4 regions of the Paenibacillus sp. FSL L8-0644 genome follow, and region 3 is predicted to be linked to each of the others. Evidence: riboswitches for the same ligand, from Rfam matches in the RefSeq annotation. Region 3 holds a riboswitch; each other region holds the start of a gene.
The links. A riboswitch is a leader RNA that binds a small molecule or an ion and turns the genes downstream of it on or off. The one in region 3 is predicted to bind cyclic di-AMP.
Positions count from the first base shown of each region.

Region 1 (5,754 bases), 2.8 Mb from region 3:
AAGAGGGTTTCAAAAATTATCTAAAAGCCGCGCAAGTAAGGCTCTGGGATGTCGGCCTGTACTTTTAGCTCCCGCGATGCATGCAACGCCCAATAGGGATCACGCAGCATGGCGCGGCCTATTGCTACCAGATCAGCTTCTTTTTGCTGAACAACCCGACGGGCGTCCTCATAATCATCCAGTAATCCAACAGCAATTACAGGTACATTCAGCTTTTCACGGACGGTATGAGCTAAATCCACCTGATAGCCAGCACGCGCAGACGGCCCTCCGCCAGAACCAATTGGACCCTCGCCACCAGAAGAGATATGGAAAATGTCCACACCTGCATCACGATATCGTTCCCCTACACCTGTTATGTATTCCACATTATATCCATCCTCGACGTATTCTTTGGCAGATATCCGCATAAGCACAGGCATATCAGCAGGAAGAACCTCTTTAACAGCATGTATGACCTCAACACCGAACAGTGACAGATCCTGGCCATATTCATCTTCTCTCGTATTTGTTAAAGGCGAATGAAATTGATGGATCAGATAGCCGTGAGCGCCATGTATCTCAACCGTATCAAAACCGGCTTCCACCGCGCGGCGCGCGCCTTCTTTGTATGCCTGAACCAGTTCCCTGACTTCTGCTGTCTTTAAGGCATGCGGCTTTTTAAGGCGTTCGCTAAAAGGAATCGAAGAAGGACCCACAGGTTGCTCAGCATCTTCGGCCTTGCGTCCAGCGTGGCCTAGTTGAATGCCAATTTTGGCACCATACTTGTGAACTTCCTCTACAATCTTACGATATGCAGGAATATGTTCGTCACTCCAAATACCTAAATCACGATCCGTAATACGTCCATCAGGATGAACCGCTGTCATTTCCACAATAATAAGACCAGCACCTCCTACTGCTCGGCTCACATAATGGACATGATGCCAATCCGTCGGATTTCCATCCTCGGCCTCCACACTGAATTGGCACATCGGGGGCATAACAATCCGATTTTTTAAAGAAAGCCCCTTTAATTGATAAGGAGTAAACAAGTCGGTCACTTTTATCCTTCCTTCCTTCAATTCCATGTCTGTATAATTATGAATTGCAACCCCATTATACACCAGCTGTCACGGGATACCGAATCCGTTGTAAGGCTAAAACTTGCGAAAATGCTCTTGTTTTCGGTCATGTTTAAGAGAATATGTACGTTTAGCTCCATCATCTTCATTGATAATCATTTCATCGCGAACTTCTTTCCAGACGTTTATGAGCCTAACTTGGTAACCAGCATATTTTTAATAGGACAGGTACATAATAGTCGAGAGCACCACTAGGTACCACTGCACGAAAAGGGGGGATACATATGCCGTACAGGGGAGTGTTGCCATGCTTGGCACTGTTACTAGCATTTTCAAGTTTACCCGTTCACGCGGATGCGCCTCCCAAGATCGGAACGCCCCATCCCAAGGAAGCAGCTGTTGCTTCTTCTGTACATCTGAGTACAGATCGAGCTACTCCTACATTAGCAATGTTGCGTAAAAAACATGCGGACATTTTTAAAATGTGCGGCCCACACACCCGCCAAATTGCCTTAACCTTTGATGATGTGCCCGATTCTAGGTATACGCCGCAGGTTTTGGACGTATTACACGCCAACGGCATCAAAGCCACCTTTTTCATCGTCGGTCACCGTGCGGAAAAGCATCCGGGGATTATACGTCGTATTATCCGTGAAGGCCATGCTATAGGAAATCATTCCTATACTCATCCGGATTTTAGGAAGGCTACACCAGAACGCTTTCGCAACCAGATTACAAAAACAGAACGTATTTTACAAGCCAGCGCAGGTTTTCGCCCCAAGTTGATTCGTCCACCCTACGGTGAAATTACAGAGCCTCAAATAAAGTGGGCACGTCGTCATGGCTACATGATTGTCAACTGGAATGTAGACTCTCTCGACTGGAAGGGACTAAGTAAAACACAAATTCAGCGAAATGTGATTCCAGCTACAGGGCCTGGCTCTATTATTTTAATGCACGCTGGTGGAGGTCAAAGTTCCAACTTGCAAGGCACTGTCCAAGCTTTGCCGGGTCTAATTCACTCTCTAAAAGCTAAGGGCTACAAATTTGTGACAGTCCCCCGGCTACTCCACACATCGGAACGAAAATAACAGTATGTTTATGATTGAGGTACAAGCTAAAGCAACGTAAAAAGGCTGTCTTACCAGCAGAAGTATTCTGCTCGTCAAGACAGCCTTTTTACGGATAGGACCTGATAAGAGTCCGAGCTAGATATATACGGATATAGGCGTTAGGTTTACATAATATATATTATGTTTAATTAAACTGTATATACGTACAATGCTATTTATCAATAACGTACAGTTTCACATTTTGAAATCCAAAGTCGTTCACAAATGATTTGTTGCCTGGAATAAAGATATCAATCCGCTTTCCTGTAATGGCGCTGCCCTGATCGCGAGCGACAGCTACAAAAGAATGATCCGGCAAACCTGGATGGGAGTAGCCTGTAACCAGTACTTTCGTGCCCATCGGAATGACGTTAGGATCTACCGCAATTGTACCTAGTTTAAGCGGATTGCCGTAGTAGTCCACTGCGCCCCATTTACCATTCTCATCGGCTGCGGCAGAATACGCTGAAGCCTTAACGTCAACTATTTTGCTATAGTTGAATGTTTTACCCCAAGCTTCAATCGTTGGCGCCTCATTCGCTGCTGCTTTCTCCGTAAGAAGCTGCGGCTTCGATTCCGAAGCTGCCTTTACACTTTTTTCGTCAGGCACCTTAATTTGCAGACCTGCATATATATTGGTGGAGGCAATGTTTGGGTTAGCCTTTGTTAGCTCGTCTACCGATACTCCATAACGTTGAGCAAGCAAAAAGAAGGTATCGCCCTCTTTGGCAGTGTGAAGCGAGGCAGCATCCGCTATTCCAGCTGTCTGTGCCAACCCTGCAATAGCTGCGGCAAGCACCGCAATTTTCATCGTTTTACCAATATGTTTTAAATGTTTCAAAGATATGTACCTCCTCTTTTATGCCTGCGAAGTTAGCTGTCGGATTCGGACTCAGGAGAAGCCCTATGCTTGTGCAATTCACCCCTAGGCATATTCCTCATCGTCTTATGACGTATCGGAATGGCTGCCGTTGTTACGTCCCCCGCACTTCCCATAGTTTGGGCCAGCATTTCAGCGCTTGTCTAACCGCATGCTGTCCCGGTAAGTTTTGGCTTACTGCATAATATCACAATTTTGTAACCTTATCCGCATGAAAATGTTGGGAACCCTGAACATCATACTACACTCGTTACAATTTTGTCATTAAGAAATCGATATTTGTTACGAAAGTATGGGGAAATGGTGACAAAATAAGAAAAGCCCTCCGTCAACGGAGAGCTTTTTTATGATTAGACCAGCACTTTCTTACAATACTTTGGCAAGAAAATCACGAGTGCGATCATGGCTTGGAGTGCCAAATACCTGGTCTGGTGCACCCTGCTCCACAATTTGACCGTTATCCATAAAGATAATTCGATCGCCTACCTCGCGGGCAAAGCCCATTTCATGCGTTACAATTACCATTGTCATACCGCCTTCGGCGAGCTTCTTCATTACATCCAGAACCTCTCCAACCATTTCAGGGTCCAATGCAGAAGTCGGCTCATCGAACAGCATTACGTGCGGCTGCATGGCCAAAGCACGCGCAATCGCAATACGTTGCTTCTGACCACCGGATAGCTGGTTCGGATAGGTATTCTTCTTATCCTCGAGCCCCACGGTACGCAGGAGTTCTAATGCAATTTTTTCCGCTTCCTTACCTGACTGTTTTCTAACCTGCGTCGGTGCAAGCGTCAGGTTCTGCAACACTGTTTTGTGTGGGAACAGATTAAAATGCTGGAACACCATCCCCATTTTTTCCCGGGTTACATTAATATTATGACCACGAGCTGTAATCGGCTCGCCCTCAAATAAAATCTCCCCATCCGTCGGCTGTTCTAACAGATTCATACAACGCAAAAACGTACTCTTCCCCGAACCGCTGGGACCGATGATAACGACAACTTCTCCTTTGGCGATATCTATATCAATGCCTTTTAAAATCTCATTCTTGCCGAACGATTTACGCAATTGTTTAACGGTGATCACTGGCTCTCAACTTCCTTTCCCATAAACCAAGCAGCTTAGACAAGCTGAATGTCATTACAAAATAAATAGCGGCTGTGATTATGAACGGACTTAATCCTTCATAGGTAATATTCTTAATGACCTGGGCTTGATACATAATATCCACCATACCAATAGTCGAAATAATGGAGGATTCTTTAATAATTGTAATAAACTCATTACCGATAGCAGGCAAAATAGATTTAAACGCTTGCGGCAAAATGACGTGACGCATAGCTTTGCCTCGTCCCATACCCAATGAGCGTGCAGCCTCCATCTGTCCACGGTCTACTGCCTGGATACCTGCACGGAAAATTTCAGCCAGATATGCCGAGCTATTCAGAGACAATGTGATTATACCGGACTGGAGTGGAGTAAAATTGACACCCAGCGTCAAAGCAATCCCGTAGTGAATGATCATGAGCTGCACCAGCATAGGTGTGCCACGCAGGATCTCCACATATGTGGTACCTAACCACTCAATGATGCGTATACCACTCATCCGCAACAAGGATACGATCAGACCAATGATAAATCCAAACAGTACTCCGAGTGCAGACAGCAACAGAGTGTAACCAATACCCGTAGCGTAAAGACTGCGGTATTTCCAAAAAATATCTACGATGTTATTAGAAGAAACCTGTCGATCTGCCGAGAGTGCACTCGCTTCTGTAGAAAACTTTTCAATCGACCCGTCCGCTTTCAGGCGAGCCAACGTTTTATTTACAGAGGCAAGCAATTCTGCGTTCCCCTTACGTATACCTACAGCAGTTTCTGCTCCGGCATCCTCAGGTATCGCTTTGGCAAGTGTTACGGTCCCATCTAACGTGTACCCTTTAGCAACCGTATCTTCGATCACAACAGCGTTGATACGCTGGGTCCGCAGCTGGAGTACCAGATCGGATATTTTGTCCAGTGAGGTTACAGAGGCATTGGGTACTTTTTGAGCAATTTCTTCCTGAATACTCCCCTTTTGCGCGCCAATCTTCTCGCCTTTCAAAGCAGCCATCGTAGGATATTTGTCTTTATCCTCTGGGCGTACCATAATGACTTGCTTGGAGCGATAATATACATCTGAAAAATCAATGCTTTTTCTACGCTCATCCGTCGGTGTCATACCGGACAGTACCAAGTCTACGCGACCACTTTGCAGAGCAGGTAGCAAAGAGTCAAAACTCATGTCCTCAGGGACCATCTCCGCACCCAAATCTTTGGCGATTTCCTTCGCGATTTCCACATCGAAGCCAACAATAGTATCCTTACCGTTAATAACTTTATGAAACTCATACGGCGGAAAGTCGGCACTCATGCCCACTACAAGTTTTTTCTGTGGCTTTGCTTCCGTTCCGTATGCATTGAGCATGGGAAGACCCGTCAACAGCAAGATAACCGCCGTCAAAACCAGGGCGGTAAAACGATATGCCTTTTTCAATCTTTTTTTCTCTCCTTAAATTCTTTATAATAAATAAGATTGTGTCATTATAAATGAATATGCATGATTATGCAATGAATGTTATAGTACAATTTCAGCATACCTAGCACAGTACCTACATTACAGCTTATATAAAGGAGTTTTCAGCATGAATTTTAA
Region 1 is NZ_JBBOYN010000001.1:2,901,799-2,907,552, forward strand. Features, by position in the region: gene NSS94_RS12975 (NADH:flavin oxidoreductase/NADH oxidase) at 21-1,043, opposite strand; gene NSS94_RS12980 (polysaccharide deacetylase family protein) at 1,349-2,155, shown strand; gene NSS94_RS12985 (3D domain-containing protein) at 2,349-3,017, opposite strand; cyclic di-AMP (ydaO/yuaA leader) riboswitch at 3,024-3,192, opposite strand; gene NSS94_RS12990 (amino acid ABC transporter ATP-binding protein) at 3,423-4,145, opposite strand; gene NSS94_RS12995 (ABC transporter substrate-binding protein/permease) at 4,132-5,595, opposite strand; gene NSS94_RS13000 (M20 family metallopeptidase) at 5,744-5,754, shown strand, end outside.
Region 1: it holds a riboswitch for cyclic di-AMP, as region 3 does, so the genes downstream of both, NSS94_RS12985 (3D domain-containing protein) here and NSS94_RS00535 (C40 family peptidase) in region 3, are expected to answer to the same signal.

Region 2 (5,754 bases), 110 kb from region 3:
GGACTTACACGCAAGGACGCAATGAAGCGTACAGCCACAGATCGTGCAATCTCCAAGAGAGATGTTTACAACGCACTCTTATGAATATCTGCCTAAACAAAAAAGGGCCTTCCAACGGTTGGGTTCAAACCGTGGAAGGCAACAAGGAGTGTATATGAAAAAGGTTAGAATTAACAATATCTGATAAGTCTATTATATACTAAAATTCTCAGTTTGTCACAGGTGTTGGGATTTCAGAAATGCAATCTTGGCAAACAATTTTCCCTTTGAAGTAAATTACGTTCTCAGCATTACCGCAGAAGATACAAGCAGGCTCGTATTTTTTAAGCATGATGCGTTCGCCATCAACATAAATTTCCAACGCGTCTTTTTCCCCGATTCCCAGGGTACGGCGCAATTCGATTGGAATAACAACACGTCCGAGCTCGTCGACTTTTCTTACAATACCAGTGGATTTCATCATAATAAATCAGGCTCCTCTCGCCGTTTAAAATAATATAAGTGTCATGATTCGACAAAATTTTCTCTTTTCTGATATTTACTATACCAACGATTCCCAAAACAGTCAACCTAAAAAATGTAGTAACAGTCTGATTATGCAAAAGTATTTAGATTAAAGAGCTTTACTCATGTGCATTGCCTTATCTTATTGATGATTTATTCAATTTGTCGATTTGGAAATGTCGAAAAACTATAATTCGACATATTACGACAAAGAATGTCGAATGAGGGAAATGCTTTAGGATTTTATTGTATTTTAATCCATTATTCCGAATATTAAAGGAGCTGATATCTTGCACCAGCCACTCAGTGAAGAAAAAGTATTTAAAGACCCGGTACATAATTACATTCATGTTCAGGATACTGTGATATGGCGGTTGATCAACACGCCGGAGTTCCAACGTTTACGCCGCATACGGCAGTTAGGCACATCGTATCTTACGTTTCATGGAGCGGAGCATAGCCGTTTTTCACATTCATTGGGCGTATATGAGATTACGAGAAGTATTATTTCTCAATTTGAACGTGGAGATTTCCCAGATTGGCCGAAAGAGGAAAGGCTGGTTGCTCTGTGTGCAGCTCTATTGCATGATGTGGGGCATGGCCCATTTTCACATTCAATTGAGGAAGCCTTTCATATGAACCATGAGGATTGGACATGCCGCATTGTACTGGGAGACACGAAGATCAACGCCGTGCTACGGCAAGTCGACGAGAAGCTTCCACAAAAGGTGGCTGCAGTTATAGCCAAAACGTATGATAAGCCGATTGTTGTTAACTTGGTGACCAGTCCGCTAGATGCCGATCGTATGGATTATTTGTTGCGGGATGCTCATTCGACAGGTGTCAACTACGGCACGATTGATTTGGATCGTATTTTACGACTGTTGCGTCCTCATAATGGGAGAATTGTTGTGAAGGAATCAGGCATGCATGCAGTAGAGGATTATTTAATGTCACGCTATCAGATGTATTGGCAAATTTATTTTCATCCTGTAACACGCAGCTCGGAGATCCTTTTACGTAAAATTTTCAAGCGAGCAAAGGAATTGTTTAAAAACGGATATGAGTTTGGTTTTCTGCTGGACCCGCTGCCGGATCTGTTGAAAGGAGAGCTTACAGTAGAGCAATATCTGATGCTCGATGAGTCATTAATTCAGACCGTATTTAGCCAGTGGAAACGAGAAAAGGACGAAATTTTAAGTGATTTGAGCAGCCGCTTTATGGACCGTAGATTGTATAAATATGTAGAGATTGAAAATATGGATACAGATACCATTGACAGTATTCGGAAAGCTTTGGAAGAGGCTGGTTTGCACCCTGAATATGATTTTGAAATTGATTTTCCGACGGATCTTCCTTATGATGTGTTTCGGCAGGGTGGCTCGACGGACAACCAGATTTTACTGCTTGGACGTCAGGGCGAGGTGAGTGAAATATCCGAAGTTTCGGAAATTGTGCGCTCCATAAGTGGTATTCACCGAGGGAAATATCATATGTATTTTCCCCAGAATAAATTGAACGCGGTAAAAGACAGGCTTCCTGCCGAAATAAGGAATTATTTTGTCAAAGAATAGACAACTATATAGAAATGTAAGTAAAAAAAGGAGATGTAAACCTTGGATTTGTTCGACACTCATACTCACTTGGATGCGCCACAATTTGACGAAGATCGTGAAGAAGTTATAGCACGTGCTGTCGAATCAGGAGTAACGCGGATGATCAATATCGGATTTAATCGTGAGACCATTCCATCCACCATGAAATTGGCCGAGACGTATGATTTTATTTATGCGGCAGTTGGATGGCACCCGCAGGATGCGATTACAATGCAAGAGGGAGATTTAGAATGGATTGCATCGTTATGCAGTCATAAGAAGGTCGTAGCCATCGGAGAGATCGGTCTGGATTATTATTGGGATACATCACCGAAGGATGTTCAGCATCGGGTGTTTCGAAATCAAATTGGTCTGGCTCGTGAGCTCAAAATGCCCATTGTTATTCATAACCGGGATGCCCATGAAGATATTGTTAAGATTTTGCGTGAGGAAAAAGCGAGTGAGATTGGCGGAGTCATGCACTCCTTTTCTGGGAGCTGGGAGACAGCCCAAATGGTGCTGGATATGGGATTTCACCTTTCCTTCGGTGGTCCTATTACGTTTAAAAATGCCAAGCAGCCAAAAGAGGTGCTGGCACAGGTGCCACTGGACCGTCTGCTCATTGAAACGGACGCGCCCTACCTGACGCCGCATCCGTTTCGCGGGAAGCGAAATGAGTCTGCGCATGTGAGACTGGTAGCAGAGGCTGCAGCCCAAATTAAGGGGATTACAGTGGAGGAATTAGTGTCAATAACGACCCAAAATGCCTTGGAACGATTTGACATTCAATAAAAAAGCGAAGAAATCGATCAAAATAAAGAGATAGACGAAGCTAATCATGAATTTGTTGCAGGAAACTCGAGAATATTACAATATTTTAACCGAATATTTTGAAAAATGTACTTGAAACCTGCTTTACAACATGCATAGAAACAGGATATCATCTTTTCAGTGAATTGTTGTTTGAATGTAAACATCAACAAGTCATTTCATGAACCAGTCTCGCTGAGTCCCTTTTACAGGGAACGGGGGAACCGATATGGCTTACAGTACGTCCGGCGTATGTGCAAGAAGGGAACGTCCCTTCCGCCAGCCGGCTCGACCTAATTTCTTTTCCCGGATGGGATTGAACAGGTGGAGGAGCCGTATTTCGATTTCTTTCTGGGTCTTCGGGGTGAATGTGAAGGCGACCGCCATGAGCGGTTGACCCAAGCTAGGGCGACTCTCTACGTCCGAACCCGACAGCTAACCCCGTAAGCGTAACAAGAGAGAAGCCATCTCGTGCATGAGTTTTCCCGCATATTCACACATGCCGGAAGCCACGAAAGAGCTCTCTAGTCTCTTTCTTTGGCTTTTTTTGTTGTGAATAAAAGAAAATCTGTCATCATACTGTGGTTAAACAGGGGAGGACAGCATGCCGCGAAGACGGGTACATGGTGCAGGACAGTCGCAGTTTGGGCTTGTCTTGTAGAAAATCTGTTATAGTCACGTCAAATCTCAACTATGTCTTACTCCAGACGGCGGGCTATGTAAGGAGGACGGAGGAAATGGGCATTTTCCAAAAAGAGGAGACCCATGAGTCACGCTCATCCAGCATGTCTTACGTATTGCGTTGGAAGCAAGAGAATGTGCGCCAGGCTGCTTTGGTTGCTATTTTTCTAATCGCGCTAACGATTATGATTTCAATTCTGATGTACACGCAATCTAAAAAACAAGTCTTTTTTGTCATTGATGGCAAGGCATCTGCGGTAGAAACCCGGGAATCCAAGCTTCAAGATTTGCTGAGCGAGCATTCCATTTCACTTCAGCCGCATGATACAATTTCTATGCCGCTAAATGGAGCAGTACAGGATGGGGACCGCGTAGTCATTAAACGTGCCAATCAAGTTAAAGTATCTTCAGGCAATGAGACGAAAAAGCTGTACACAACAGAAAATACAGTAGAAGGTGCCATTCGTACCTCGGGCTATAAATTATCGTCAACGGATAAAGTTTATCCTGCGTTGGATGCCTCTGTTTCGTCTAACATGGACATAAAAATCGTCCGTGTGAAGAAACAGCAGGTCGAACAGAAAAAACAGGTGCCTTATCAGGTCATCAAAACGGCCGATCCAAGTCTTTATAAAGGCGATAATCGGGTCATTCAAAGCGGCAAATCGGGTGTGGTAGTCCAGCACGTTCAAAAGGTATATCATGATGGAAAGTTGGTATCCAAACAGCTGGTTAACAAGGAAGTTGCACAGAACCGTGTGGATAAGGTTATTGCGGTAGGAACGAAGAAAAAGCCGGTCGTTCTTGCTGCTTCCGTCGGTCCCAATGATGCGGTTAAGACAACAACGGTTAGTTCGGGCAGTGCTGTCCGTAAAGCAGGCGTCAATTTTAAATATAGCAAAGTTTTACAAAATGTCTCCATGACGGCGTATTCCTCACAGGAGCCAGGTATCGGTACACGTACTGCATCCGGCACGCGCGTGACGGAAGGTCGTACCATCGCTGTCGATCCGAGTATAATTCCAATCGGCTGGTGGGTGTATATCGAAGGGGTGGGCTTCCGCCGTGCGGAGGATACCGGTGGCGCGATTAAAGGCCACAAAATCGATGTGTATTATGAGAGTTTGAGCCGAGCCAACCAATTTGGTCGTAAGCACGGTAAAACCGTATATGTTATCGGACCGGTAAAGCCTGAAATCAACTAAAACAGGTTGTGTATGTTGAGGGCAATGCGATAGTATTAACAACATAGTTATGCCATGCTAAGAAGAGGATATCCTCTTCTTATTTTGTTTTCAAAAGCAGGGAAAGATAAATATAGCTTGCTGTGTAGCAGTGGAGGGAAATGCAAATGATCAAGGAAGTGATCGTGGTAGAGGGCCGGGATGATACGGTGGCCATTCGCCGCGCTGTTGAAGCGGATACGATAGAAACTGGCGGCTCAGCCATTAATAAAATGACGCTGCGTAAAATTGCATTGGCGCAGGAGCGGCGGGGGGTCATCATTTTAACCGATCCCGATCATGCAGGGGAGCGCATCCGTAAGATTATCGCTTCCAAGGTACCCGGCTGCAAGCAGGCCTTTATACCCGAGGCAGAAGCGACGCGCAAAGGAGATATTGGTGTGGAGAATGCCTCACCGGAAGCAATCAGACACGCTCTCGCACGGGTTCATACGACAGTAGAAGGCGCCGATCCGCTGATTGAGTGGGCGGACCTGATTGATGCTGGACTTATCACCCACCCCAATGCTGCTGCACGCCGTATGGCCTTAGGGAATGTGCTGGGTATTGGTTATTGTAACGGAAAGCAGCTACATAAACGGCTCTCTGTATTTCAGATCAGCCGCGAGGAATTTGCCGGAGCGCTGGCACAAATTGAAAGTGAAGGATTGTGATATTCGTATGACAGGGATTCAAGATATAGCAACACCGCGGCGTACGAAGGAAATTATTCAACGGCACGGTTTTTCGTTCAAAAAGAGTTTGGGACAAAATTTCCTGATTGATCAAAATATTCTCAATAAGATTGTGAATGCTGCCGGATTGGATGAGACGAAGGGCGCACTTGAGATTGGTCCTGGGATTGGCGCTTTGACCGAGAAGCTGGCGCAATCGGCCAAGGTAGTTACCGCTGTCGAGATTGACCAGCGGCTATTGCCAAT
Region 2 is NZ_JBBOYN010000001.1:26,834-32,587, forward strand. Features, by position in the region: gene rsmI (16S rRNA (cytidine(1402)-2'-O)-methyltransferase) at 1-84, shown strand, start outside; gene NSS94_RS00125 (AbrB/MazE/SpoVT family DNA-binding domain-containing protein) at 209-463, opposite strand; gene NSS94_RS00130 (HD domain-containing protein) at 795-2,078, shown strand; gene NSS94_RS00135 (TatD family hydrolase) at 2,121-2,891, shown strand; cyclic di-AMP (ydaO/yuaA leader) riboswitch at 3,093-3,375, shown strand; gene NSS94_RS00140 (3D domain-containing protein) at 3,647-4,795, shown strand; gene rnmV (ribonuclease M5) at 4,942-5,487, shown strand; gene rsmA (16S rRNA (adenine(1518)-N(6)/adenine(1519)-N(6))-dimethyltransferase RsmA) at 5,495-5,754, shown strand, end outside.
Region 2: it holds a riboswitch for cyclic di-AMP, as region 3 does, so the genes downstream of both, NSS94_RS00140 (3D domain-containing protein) here and NSS94_RS00535 (C40 family peptidase) in region 3, are expected to answer to the same signal.

Region 3 (5,754 bases):
TTGGATAACCGTTTGAGCTTGTTGGACATCGGATGCCACAGGACATAACCTGTAAAAATACCGAGCAACGTCGCAATGAAGGCTGCTGCAATGGCATGAGAGAGCTTTTCCATGTCACTAAGGTCGGCCAGAGCGGCGATCAGACCTACAACCGCACCGAGTACCCCGAGCGTTGGAGCGTACATACCGGCTTGGGAGAAGATCAGCGCGCCAGAGCGATGTCGATCCTCGGTGGCATTGATATCCTCCATTAGAACGTCCCGTACGAATTCCTGATCATTGCCGTCAATAATCATTCGCATGCCGCCACGCATAAAGGGATCGTCGATTTCCTCTACCTTGGATTCCAAGGCGAGCAGACCTTCACGACGGGTAATGGATGCCCACTCGGTAAACGTACCGATGAGCTCTTTGCGGTCTAACAGTTTTTGTTCGGTGAAAATAACCTTGAACAGCTTCGGAATCCGTTTGATTTCTGCCATCGGGAAGGCCATAAATATACTCGCTGCCGTTCCGACGAAAATAATCATGTAAGCAGCGGGATTATTGACCAGATTGACGACCGGAGCGCCTTTTAAGATCATCCCGACGACCAGTGACAAAATCCCGAGCACAAGTCCAATAATGGTTGAAATTTGCATGATACACCTCATCCATGAGAATAGATTTTGAATCCTTTCATGCCGCCGGGGTCGTCCTTGCCCCAAGCGCGTCATTACAAGACGGATTATAGTATTTATCGACAAAACTCTCTTTTTTGTTAAGTGCGAATTTCCGGTATAATAAGGTGATTATGTATTGAATGGCGGAACCATTGGAGGAAATGGCATGGGAGTAAAGCATGGACGTGAGTATGAACAAATTTTGAACGATTTGACAGACGCTGTGGGACGCATCCCAGATAGCTATGAGTTTTTTGAGATGGAAGCAGAAGATTGGGACAGGCTGGACCCGGCGGGACGTCAGGAAGTCAATGAAGCTTTGGCAGAAGACTTATTTTATGCACTGGGTACAGAGCCCACAATCACAGTAGGGAGTGGCGTTGTGATCTATGAGCCGGAGCAGCATCGTATCTATGTACTGATTGGGGACGAGGAGCTGACGTCAGTCCCTTTGATTTGAGGTCCGTCTTATGGATTTATCAACGGGGCCGTGGTAATATGTACACCAATATATCGTAGTTTTGGCCGTATTTAAGCGGTCGAAAGGCTTCCGTATAAACGGGGAGGAGTTCGTAACATGCCTTTTACACAAGAAGAGATTGAAGCACATCTGGAGAAACTGGAGGGCTGGGAGCTGGAGGAAGGACGTTGGATCGTTCGGAAATATAATTTTTCCAGTTTTATGAAAGGGATTGCATTCGTGGATGAAGTTGCCGCTATATCTGAAGCATTCAATCATCATCCATTTATTACGATTGATTACAAGACCGTGACTCTGCGTTTGACCTCTTGGGACGATGGCGGTATTATGGCCGTGGATATTAAGGAAGCCCAACAATATAATGAAGCTTTTGAAAAAATGCGTAGCAGTCATTGAGCTTGTAATGATCTGTCGTATGATGATAAAAGCGCCTTCGCTATACAACATCGTGGTTGTATGCCGAAGGCGCTTTTATCATAGAATCTGGGTTGGGTGCTCGGGACGATATACCATACAATAAAATGGTTTCTTGCCGTCGGGGGTCTGGCGTTCATAGGTATCTGTAAGCTCAAATCCAGCCGCCTTGTAGGCCCGGATAGCGCGCCCATTCCAAGTAAGCACCTCTAGATCAATTTCATTCTTCGGGTTGCGTCGTTGGGCTTCCTCTGCAATGGCACGGACAAAATCAGAGCCTTTGCCATGTCCGCATCTTTCAGGATGCATGCCAAGACCTAGCCGGGTCACACCGATCATAGGAAAATATTGAGCAAATCCCATCAGCTTGTTCTCTTCATCCAGTACGGCAACATATTGCTCTTGGCGAAGCGTGGGACTTCCAAATTCGACCTCAAGCGCCTTCATTTGTTCCCAGGGGAGCCAACCGTATATGTTATAAGGTGGATCATAGCGCCACTCACAGATTGCAGCCGCTTGATGCTCGTCCATGGGTACGATCCGATAGTTGGATATTGAGGCCGGCATGTGTTCCATCCTCCTTTTACAGGTGCTTCAATCATTAACAACAGATTGTAGACAAGTTGCAGGGGAATAGCAAGCGTGTTTATTTTATACCCAAGACGGGTATACATTCAATAAGAAGGAATTACTGCTCATATGCTCCCCCAGCGGTGACGGTAAAACCGACGATGTTCGCTAAAATTGAAACCTTTTGAGGTGTCAGTTCGTCAGTAAAGATAATCATTGCTGATGTTGTGGACATAAAAAGCCGCAATTCGATTCCGGCAGAATCAAATTGCGGCTAGAGTTAGCTTGCTGTGCGTTAGTTATTCTACGTTGTCGTCATCAGGAATATCTGAAGCTACAGAATGGTAAGCGTCTGTGCTCATAATTCTTTTTGCACCGACATAGCGGTTAGCGTAATAATTTTCGTTCAGTGAGCTAACTACTACACCACGTGAAGTCGAGGAGTGGGCAAATTTCCCTTCACCTACGAAGATACCTACATGGGAAATGCCTCTTCCTGTGGTGTTGAAGAACACCAGGTCCCCAGGCCTCATTTCATCGCGGGATACAGAAGATCCCATTTTGAATTGTGATCCAGATTGATGCGGAAGTTTAATTCCCAGTTTGTTGAATACATACATTGTGAAGCCGGAGCAATCGAATCCCTCGAGTGTAGTGCCTCCGCTTCTGTAGTTCGTTCCTTTGGCATCTTGGATGACCTGGTCCATCTTGGAGTCTGCAAATGCACTGCCGCCACCGAATGTAAAAGATGTAAAGGCAATGGCAAGACTCATAGCTGCGATCGTTAGCTTCTTCTTCAAAAAAAATATACCCCTTCCAATGCCTGCGAGGTTAGCTTAAGGATTCGGTAGAAGGTCCCCTATGACCACTCTGTTGCGAGATCAATTCACCCAAACTGGTTCCCCCGCTTCCTAGGTGCCAGGAATTAGGCTTTACTTAAGATGTGCACCTTGGAGAGCAGTATTCACAATAACGATATTTTTGAGATAAAGGTTACAATAAAGATTACAAAGTTGTTACTATCAGTTCACTGCGATTATTGTAACAAAGTCGGCTGGCTTTGGCAAATGTTTCATTGCAAAAAGTTACAAAAAAAATCTGCTCCTAATGTCCCAGGAACAGATCTTGTTAACAGTATTCAGTTATGTGCCGTTTGCGCGGTTATGCATAAAGTTTTTTCGACAGACGGAAATGAAGTGATTAACATAAAGGAAGGGCTTAGCTTCTACTGGAGATATCGGTATGCCATAGTCTGTACTGCGAACTGATATGCCATAGCCTGACCAGACTAGTAACAAAATGATACGATTGTTGGAGAATGAGCGCGAGCATGCCAGTCCAAATCATCGCCACGGTGCCAAATAGACCGAAGACCAGCAGCACACAAGCACCGAGCAAAAGGGATATACCGACAGCTGGGAGAAGCTGGCGAAAGAAGGCGAGCAGGGACGATAGTATGGCGTGACCACCGACAGTGCCTAGTTGCATATACAGGATGCACTGCCGAATGAACCATCCGTATGCCATCCATCCCATGGCATAGGGCAACAAGTGCAGCAGGTAAGAGGGAGATTGAAGCGTACCTGCTACAATAGGGTAGAGTCTCGGTACTACCCAAAAGGCGGGAATCAGCAGCAGTCCCAACTCGATGATGTAATACAACAGCGACGACATGCCATGGCGTTTCATACCTTTGAAAAAGGACAGGCTTTGCGGCTCAGTCGCATCGGTATGCAGGCTTTGATATATTCCGGCTCTAATGAAGGGAGTGATCAGTATGCGTAGTACAGTCGCCCCTAGTAGTATCCACAAATACACATGTACTTCCCGGCTGTCCATCAGAGCAATCTGGCTCTCCATCCAAAACAAGGTCTGTCCCAGCTCGTTTTGACCCTGATCAGGATAACGGAGCAGTAGCGGGATAACGGCAGATTGTACCAGCCGATAGAGAAACACCCCCCACAGTAATCGATACAGAAACAAAATGATAACGATATAAAATCGTATGCGCACCAGCGCCCAGCCCTCTTTTATAACAGTCCGCATCTATAGACACCTCACCATGACAGACTTCCAAGCAGTGTCTCCAACAGCTTGGTTACACTTATACTCCAACGGGTTTGTTGCTTTTCGTCCAATTCGGCTTTTAGGGTATTGTTAATATGCTTGTTCTCCAGTGCAATGGTATATAGGGGATCAAGGGTTACATAGGAAACGGGAGAAGTACTTTTGATCCGAAAAGTTGTGCTTTTGCCCGCACCGTCCCAAGCCTTGAATTTCGTGGTTCCATCCTTGAAGGTAAATTGGACAGGGATCTTGGGATAATCCGCCCCTTTTTTGCTGACCGTCACGACTGCTTCATATCCATTCTCCTGCTTGTGGTTTGTGATGTGATCCACTGAAAAGTCCGCCATCTGGCCGTCATATACATACTGTTCAAAATAGTGGCTCCATGAGCGTCCGGTGACTCTCTCCACGATACGTTGAAAATCCTGTGAGGACGGATGCTTAAATCGGTACGTCTGGACGTAGGTCCGCATAATGCGATCCATTTTTTTCATACCCACCTGACGTTCAATGCCCCGTAGTACCAGCTTACCTCGAGAGTAGGCATTTTGCGCGTACTCAGCAGCCGAGCCGTACTTCCATGACTCACGGTTTAGCGGCTGTGGGGAGGATACCTGTCCCGATTGTAATGGCAAGTTGGGGGTAAGCCCATATTCTTGCTCCATAAGTCGCTCCTCTGCATAGGAGGTGAAGCCTTCATCCAGCCACGGCTCCTCAAATTCATTATTGGCTACCATTCCATAGAAATATTGATGTCCAATCTCATGAACTAATGTCCGTTCCAGACTATAGCCAGGATTGAGATTACCCGCAGCAGCGGCCGTGATGAGTGTCGGATACTCCATGCCGCCAGCTCCATTGCCTGATTTAGGTGGAACCACGATGGACAGGGTGGAATATGGATAAGGCCCGTACCATTTGCTGTAGTACAAAAGAGCGGCCTTCGCTGCGCTCATATAGCGTCCTTTGAGCTCCTTGTGCGATGGGTCAAGGTAGAGCTTGATTTTGACACCAGGGACTTCAGCAGAAGAAAAGGGTTCTTCTACGGCTACAAAGTTGGGTGAAGCGGACCAGGCAAAATCGTGTACATCATCGGCATAAAATTGATATATTTTTTGTCCGTTCTGTCGGACGGCACCACGGGTGGGAAATCCGGTCGCTGCTACGATATGAGTTTCAGGCACCCGAATCCGTACGCTGTAAATTCCAAAATCGGCATAAAACTCGGAGTTACCATGATACTGGTGGAGGTTCCAGCCCTCCTCGGCGCGTCCACGCTGCCCTGCAGTCTCGTAGACACTGAGCTTCGGGAACCACTGTCCTGCCATTACAAAATCATCTGTCCCACCCATACGAGCAAAGATGGCAGGCAGTTTTACCTCAAACTTCATATATAATGTGATTTCTTCTCCACCTCGTACTGGCTTGGGTAGACGCACCTTCATGAGCGAACGGTCGCCTGCGTTACCGTCATCTGGCTGCACATATTGGATGCGATGCATGAGGGATAAACCGTCTTCTGTTTTTAGTTCAGTCAGCGTCATAGAGCCAAAGCCGTCT
Region 3 is NZ_JBBOYN010000001.1:133,026-138,779, forward strand. Features, by position in the region: gene motA (flagellar motor stator protein MotA) at 1-641, opposite strand, end outside; gene NSS94_RS00520 (hypothetical protein) at 829-1,122, shown strand; gene NSS94_RS00525 (4a-hydroxytetrahydrobiopterin dehydratase) at 1,240-1,539, shown strand; gene NSS94_RS00530 (GNAT family N-acetyltransferase) at 1,618-2,124, opposite strand; gene NSS94_RS00535 (C40 family peptidase) at 2,427-2,927, opposite strand; cyclic di-AMP (ydaO/yuaA leader) riboswitch at 2,933-3,069, opposite strand; gene NSS94_RS00540 (hypothetical protein) at 3,346-4,173, opposite strand; gene NSS94_RS00545 (M1 family metallopeptidase) at 4,185-5,754, opposite strand, start outside.

Region 4 (5,754 bases), 4.2 Mb from region 3:
CTTTGATCGTCGGGGCAAACGGCTCGAAATTACGTCCACTGGCCGATTTGTTTATACATTCGCACTAGAGCAACGGCAACGACAGCTTCGCTTCTTACAAAAGCTCTCCCAGCACAAAAATGAAGCCCAGAGTATGCTTACACTCGGCGCAAGTCTCACGACACTCCAGACAACGCTGCCTACCCTTGTCGAAGCTTTTATGAGCAAGCATCCTCAAACCGAGCTGAAGCTGCTCACCGGTAAAACCCATGAAATCGTCGCCTTTGTACGTGACAAAAAAGCAGACGCCGGTATTGTCGGATCTGCCATTCATGAAGTCGGACTGCGTTGCATTCCGCTATTTGATGATCATTTGGAGCTCGTTGTTTCCATTGGACATGAATTAACCGTCAAGACAGGAACGGCCTCGATGAAAGATCTGCAAGGACTGCCGATGATTATTTTCTCCAAAGGAACCTGGTATCGCAGTCTGACGGATGACTTGTTCCAGCGCAGCGGCATCATGCCGGATATCCGCATGGAAATCGACTCCTTCGAGGCAATTGTACGCCTGCTTCCAACCTGTAAGGCTTCTGCCTTGCTACCCAAATCCTATTTGCGCAGCGAACTATTACGGGATAATGGACTCACTGCACTGTACTTGCCCGATTTGAAGGAGACACGCCGAACGACCTCCCTCATTTACTCGGAGACGACCGATCTCGGTCCGACAGCACGACGCTGGATTAGCGAGACACGTGCGTCGTTTGCAGGCTACCGTATGGTGTAAAGGGTTTAGCCCTCTTCATTAACATTAACAACCTCATCCTCAAAGCGGCCGATATTATCATTCGAGCCGATGATGACCATAATATCGTCGGCTTTTAATCGATCCATAGCCGTCGGTGCGATCAGGATACCATTCGCCGTATGAAGCGCCACGACGCTACAACCAAAGCGGGTACGGGCATTTAGCTCTGCTAGCGTTTTGCCATTCAGACATGCAGGTACATTGAGTTCCACAATACTATATTCCTTAGACAACTCCAAATAATCGAGCAAATTAGGCGTGACTAGCTGGTGAGCCACCCGGATACCCATATCCCGTTCTGGATAAATAATCCGGTCCACACCGAGCTTTTCTAACGCACGCCCGTGCAGCACAGATATGGCTTTGGCTACGACTTTTTTCACACCCAGCTCCTTCAGCAAAATGGCGGTGAGGATGCTTACCTGAATGTCATCACCAATAGCAACAATGCCACAATCGAAATTACGGATGCCCAGTGATCGCAACGAGTCTTCATCGGTAGCGTCCGCCACGACAGTATGTGTCAACATCTCACTCATACTGTCCACAACATCCTCATTCCGGTCAATGCCTAGCACCTCGCACCCCATATCCACCAATTGCAAAGCCAGGCTTGAGCCAAACCGCCCCAAGCCAATAACTACAAACTGCTGCGTCTTCATATCTACTCGAAAACTCCCTTATCCTATAATCATTTTACCTTCCGGATGACGATATAATTCTTTACCCTTTTTCGGCCCCAGTGCATAAGCTAGCGTGAGTGGCCCCAGTCTACCTGCAAACATCGTCAGGGTAATCACCAGCTTGCCTATGACTGTCAAATCAGGTGTAAGCCCCATCGACAGCCCCACCGTACCAAACGCAGATACCGTCTCGAACAAGATCATCAGAAAATGATGATCTTCGGTTGCCGACAAAATCATCGTCACCCCGATCACGAACAGCAACCCCAGCAGTGTAATGGTCAAAGCCTTGTAAATTCGTCCCTGCGCAAGTCGGTACTTGAACAGTACAATATCTTCCCGCCCCCGCAGCATCGAAATCACCGCTCCAATGAGCAGGGCGAATGTTGTGGTCTTAATCCCGCCTCCAGTAGAGCCAGGAGAAGCCCCGATAAACATGAGTATGATGATAAAAAACTGCGTAGCCTGCCGCAAGCCTGCAATGTCCAAGGTATTGGCACCTGCGGTACGGGGAGTAACGGACTGGAATAAAGATCCCAATAGCTTACCACCCCAATCAAGCGAGCCGAGAGTCTTCGGATTCGTAAACTCAAATACAAAAATCACGAGCGTGCCGACTACAATCATAGCGCCCGTCATGCTGAGTACCACCTTGGTATGCAAGGACAGTCTCTTGCGCTTGCGATATTCTGCCAGGTCTGACATCACTACAAAACCAATGCCGCCTGAAATAATCAAAAACATGGCTGTAAAATTAACAATCGGATCATATACATAACCTGTCAAGCTGCGAAATTCACCGAATAAATCAAAACCAGCATTGTTAAACATGGAGATGGCATGCCAGATTCCAAAATAAATCGCCCTGCCTACGGGCATATCAAAGGACCAGCGAACCGAGAATATCGTAGCGCATACGCCTTCAATAACCAGTGAGTACAGTAATACCTTACGGATTAACCCGACAATTCCCTCTACAGAAGTCTGATTCATCGCTTCCTGCAAAATGAGACGCTCCCGCAGGGAAATCCGACGCTTGAACACCAGTGCAATCAAGGTAGCCATGGTCATAAAGCCTAGGCCGCCGATCTGAATGAGCGCCACGATAACAACTTGACCAAAGGTTGTAAAAAAGGTCCCCGTATCCTTTACGACAAGCCCTGTAACACAGGTCGCGGAAGCGGCAGTAAACAAAGCGTCTATAAACGCAAGTGGCTTTCCTGTTGTATTGGAGATCGGCAGCATTAACAATAAACTACCTATTAGAATGATAATGGCAAAGCCCGCAACGAATATCTGCGGTGGAGAAAGCCGGAGCCAGCTTGCATTGGGATTCATCTATTCATCACTTCTCTCCTAATCCTTAAAACTATAAAAACAGTGATTTAATACGGTGTAAGCTCGCTACGCGTTCCATTTGATCTTCCGATCGTCGTTGCCCCTGAATTTTTTGATTTTTCCAAACCTTAGTTAACTATAATTAGCATTCCCTGAATACAGGAAGAATGCATGTCAAGCACTACTCGGCCCCCTGTGCTATTGGCGGGCAGTAGCGAAGGGGGCAGAATTGTTCTGAAGAAGCGAAGCGTTTGCCTTTATCTCCGGATTTTAACCATTAAAGGGGGTATACAATCAAAAAATCCGGGGATAACAGCAATCGGAAGAATAATCTGCACCCGCAGCGGTCTATCTAACCAATCCAAACACTTTTATACGCACAAAAAAAGACACCGGAAAACCGAGTGCCTGACTTGGTTCCTGCTCATAGCCTACGAGGTTAGCTGACGGATTCGGGCAGCACAGTATGCCCTATTTACACTTTCGATCCACCAGTGATCGGCTGTAAAATTCACCCCAGTAACATGGTTCCCCCGTTTTCCCATAGAAATTCGGCTCAACTGTATATCATTACCTATGTATTTTATAGGCATTGCCTCAAGATTATAATCCTTCTATATCCAGATCACAAAACCGATTTCGTCGAAAAAACGTGAAATTGGCTTTATTTTGCGAATGGGCATCGTTTAATCGCAGCTTATCTTATTTTATTGGAACTTTAAAGTGCTTTCACTCTATTTTCATGAATATCGCTGGTCTGTTGGCGGGAACCTGTGCAGTATGATATCTTTAATGGATGTTCTTATTTACAGATTAAGGAGGAAACTCATGAATCCTATCGGGAAACCGGTCGTGCTCACGGCCAACTTCAAAAAATTAGGCTTGCTGGGCGGGATTGGCCTGATTTGCTTTTTTATCTTTCAATTGCTTATTCCCTCGCTTAGCAATCCAAGTCCAGAATCAGTAATGAATGCAAAGGTCATCAGCAAACAAGAAGCGGTTATACACGCATTGGACTTCGCCCGCTCCGAGCTGGGATATACTGAATCACAGCCAGAGAAGCCTCTGGTGACCTATCAGGCCGAAACAGATTTGTACGGTTATTTATCTAGAGAAAAACTGCTTCAACAGTACGACCGTACATGGAAGAAAAATTACCCTTACGAAACCTTTCGGGTCGATCTGCCTGAATCCTCAGCGAAGAGCAAGCTGCAAATTCATGTAGATTTATCCACTGGGAAGGTCGTTAGTTTTAAACGGATCACCTCCAGCACCAATTACACGCAGGCTGATATTTCTACGGATGAACAAGCACGTAACAGGCTTGTACGTGTGGCTGAGGACGGCATGACGCTTGAAGCCAAGGAGCAGGCGGCCGCTGTATGGGTGAAGCGCTTTGGCTTTAAGCCGGCGGATTTAAAGCTCGCGACCACTGAACAAGAAGGCGGATTAAAGTATACCGTAGACGATAAAAAAATTGGCGCCTCGGTACTTACACTGGCTTTTACTTTTGAAGACGGTGATGTTCGCTCCTTCACTCAAAGCTTTTCGGCCCCGTCATCCTATACCGATTATATCGAAAAGCAAACATTTTGGGCGAATTGGATGACCTATGCGGGTTATGCCCTATTTAGCTTTGTGCTCGGTGTACTTGCCATTGTGTATGCCTCACTCACCCGACGACATACTTCATTTGTACGCGGCATTGTACTGTCCGTCATATACTTTATTGCTAGTATAGCCGGGACAATGAACATGCTGCCTTTATTGCAAGCAGAAGCAGGCGGTAAGGGCATGCTTATATTTCTTATGGTGTTCCAGATTGGTGTTACCTTCTTCATGGCTGTAGCGCTCTACTTCTCCTTGGTCGGCGGTGACGGGCTTATGCGTCAGGTTGGACTGAATGCATGGCCACGTGCGAAAGAGCCGGGCTACGGGCTGTATGTGCTTCGCAGTATGTATGTCGGCTACTTGTGGGCCTTTATTTTACTCGGGGTACAATCCATTTTATTCTTTATACTGGAGCGCACATTTAATACATTCTCCACAACAGATGCCACGCAATCCCCTTACAATATGGCTTATCCATGGCTGCTGCCAATTATGGCCTGGATGGCAGGTATTGGAGAAGAGACTGTCTACCGTCTGTTTGGTATTCCGATGGTCAAAAAAATAGTGAAAAATACTTTTGTTGCTTGTCTGATCACCACGCTGATTTGGGCACTGGGACATACACTTTATCCGATCTATCCAGTGATTTCCAGACCTATTGAGCTGACTTTTCTTGGTTTGCTGTTCAGTTTTGTGTTCCTGCGTTACGGCTTTATTGCCGCCATGTTCAGCCACGTTATTTTTGACAGCATTCTAATGGGACTTAGTGTGATGAGTCTGGGAGATACTGTGAACGTGAGCGCGGGCCTATTCTGGATCTTACTTCCAGCCATTGTGGGTTACATCATTTATTGGTTTAGTCCTAAAAAGCCGAATCGAATGATGTTTGAACCTATACAAAAAGAGGAGTCGCATTCTACGACTCCTCCTCCCGAAGGGCAGCTATAATCTGACGCGCAAGCTTATCCCCAATAGAGAGAGGCCGGAAGTCTTCGACACTGGCCTCTCTTATTTTTTTGAGCGATCCAAAATGCTTAAGCAGTAACTTACGCCGTTTCTCGCCAATGCCTGGAATAGAGTCCAGCCGGGAAGTTACCATAGATTTGCCGCGTTGCTCGCGGTGGAACGTGATGGCGAAACGGTGAACCTCGTCCTGAATCCGTTGCAGCAGGTAAAATTCTTCGCTATTACGTGCAAGTGTCACGGCCTCAGAGGATTCTCCCACCAATAGTTGGGATGTTCTATGTTTGGCATCCTTCACCAAACCACATACAGGAATGAACAAACCCAGCTCATTTTGCAATACATCGGTCGCCGCCTTAATTTGTCCAC
Region 4 is NZ_JBBOYN010000001.1:4,343,739-4,349,492, forward strand. Features, by position in the region: gene NSS94_RS19730 (LysR family transcriptional regulator) at 1-769, shown strand, start outside; gene NSS94_RS19735 (potassium channel family protein) at 775-1,452, opposite strand; gene NSS94_RS19740 (TrkH family potassium uptake protein) at 1,471-2,811, opposite strand; cyclic di-AMP (ydaO/yuaA leader) riboswitch at 3,225-3,378, opposite strand; gene NSS94_RS19745 (CPBP family intramembrane glutamic endopeptidase) at 3,640-5,370, shown strand; gene uvrC (excinuclease ABC subunit UvrC) at 5,339-5,754, opposite strand, start outside.
Region 4: it holds a riboswitch for cyclic di-AMP, as region 3 does, so the genes downstream of both, NSS94_RS19740 (TrkH family potassium uptake protein) here and NSS94_RS00535 (C40 family peptidase) in region 3, are expected to answer to the same signal.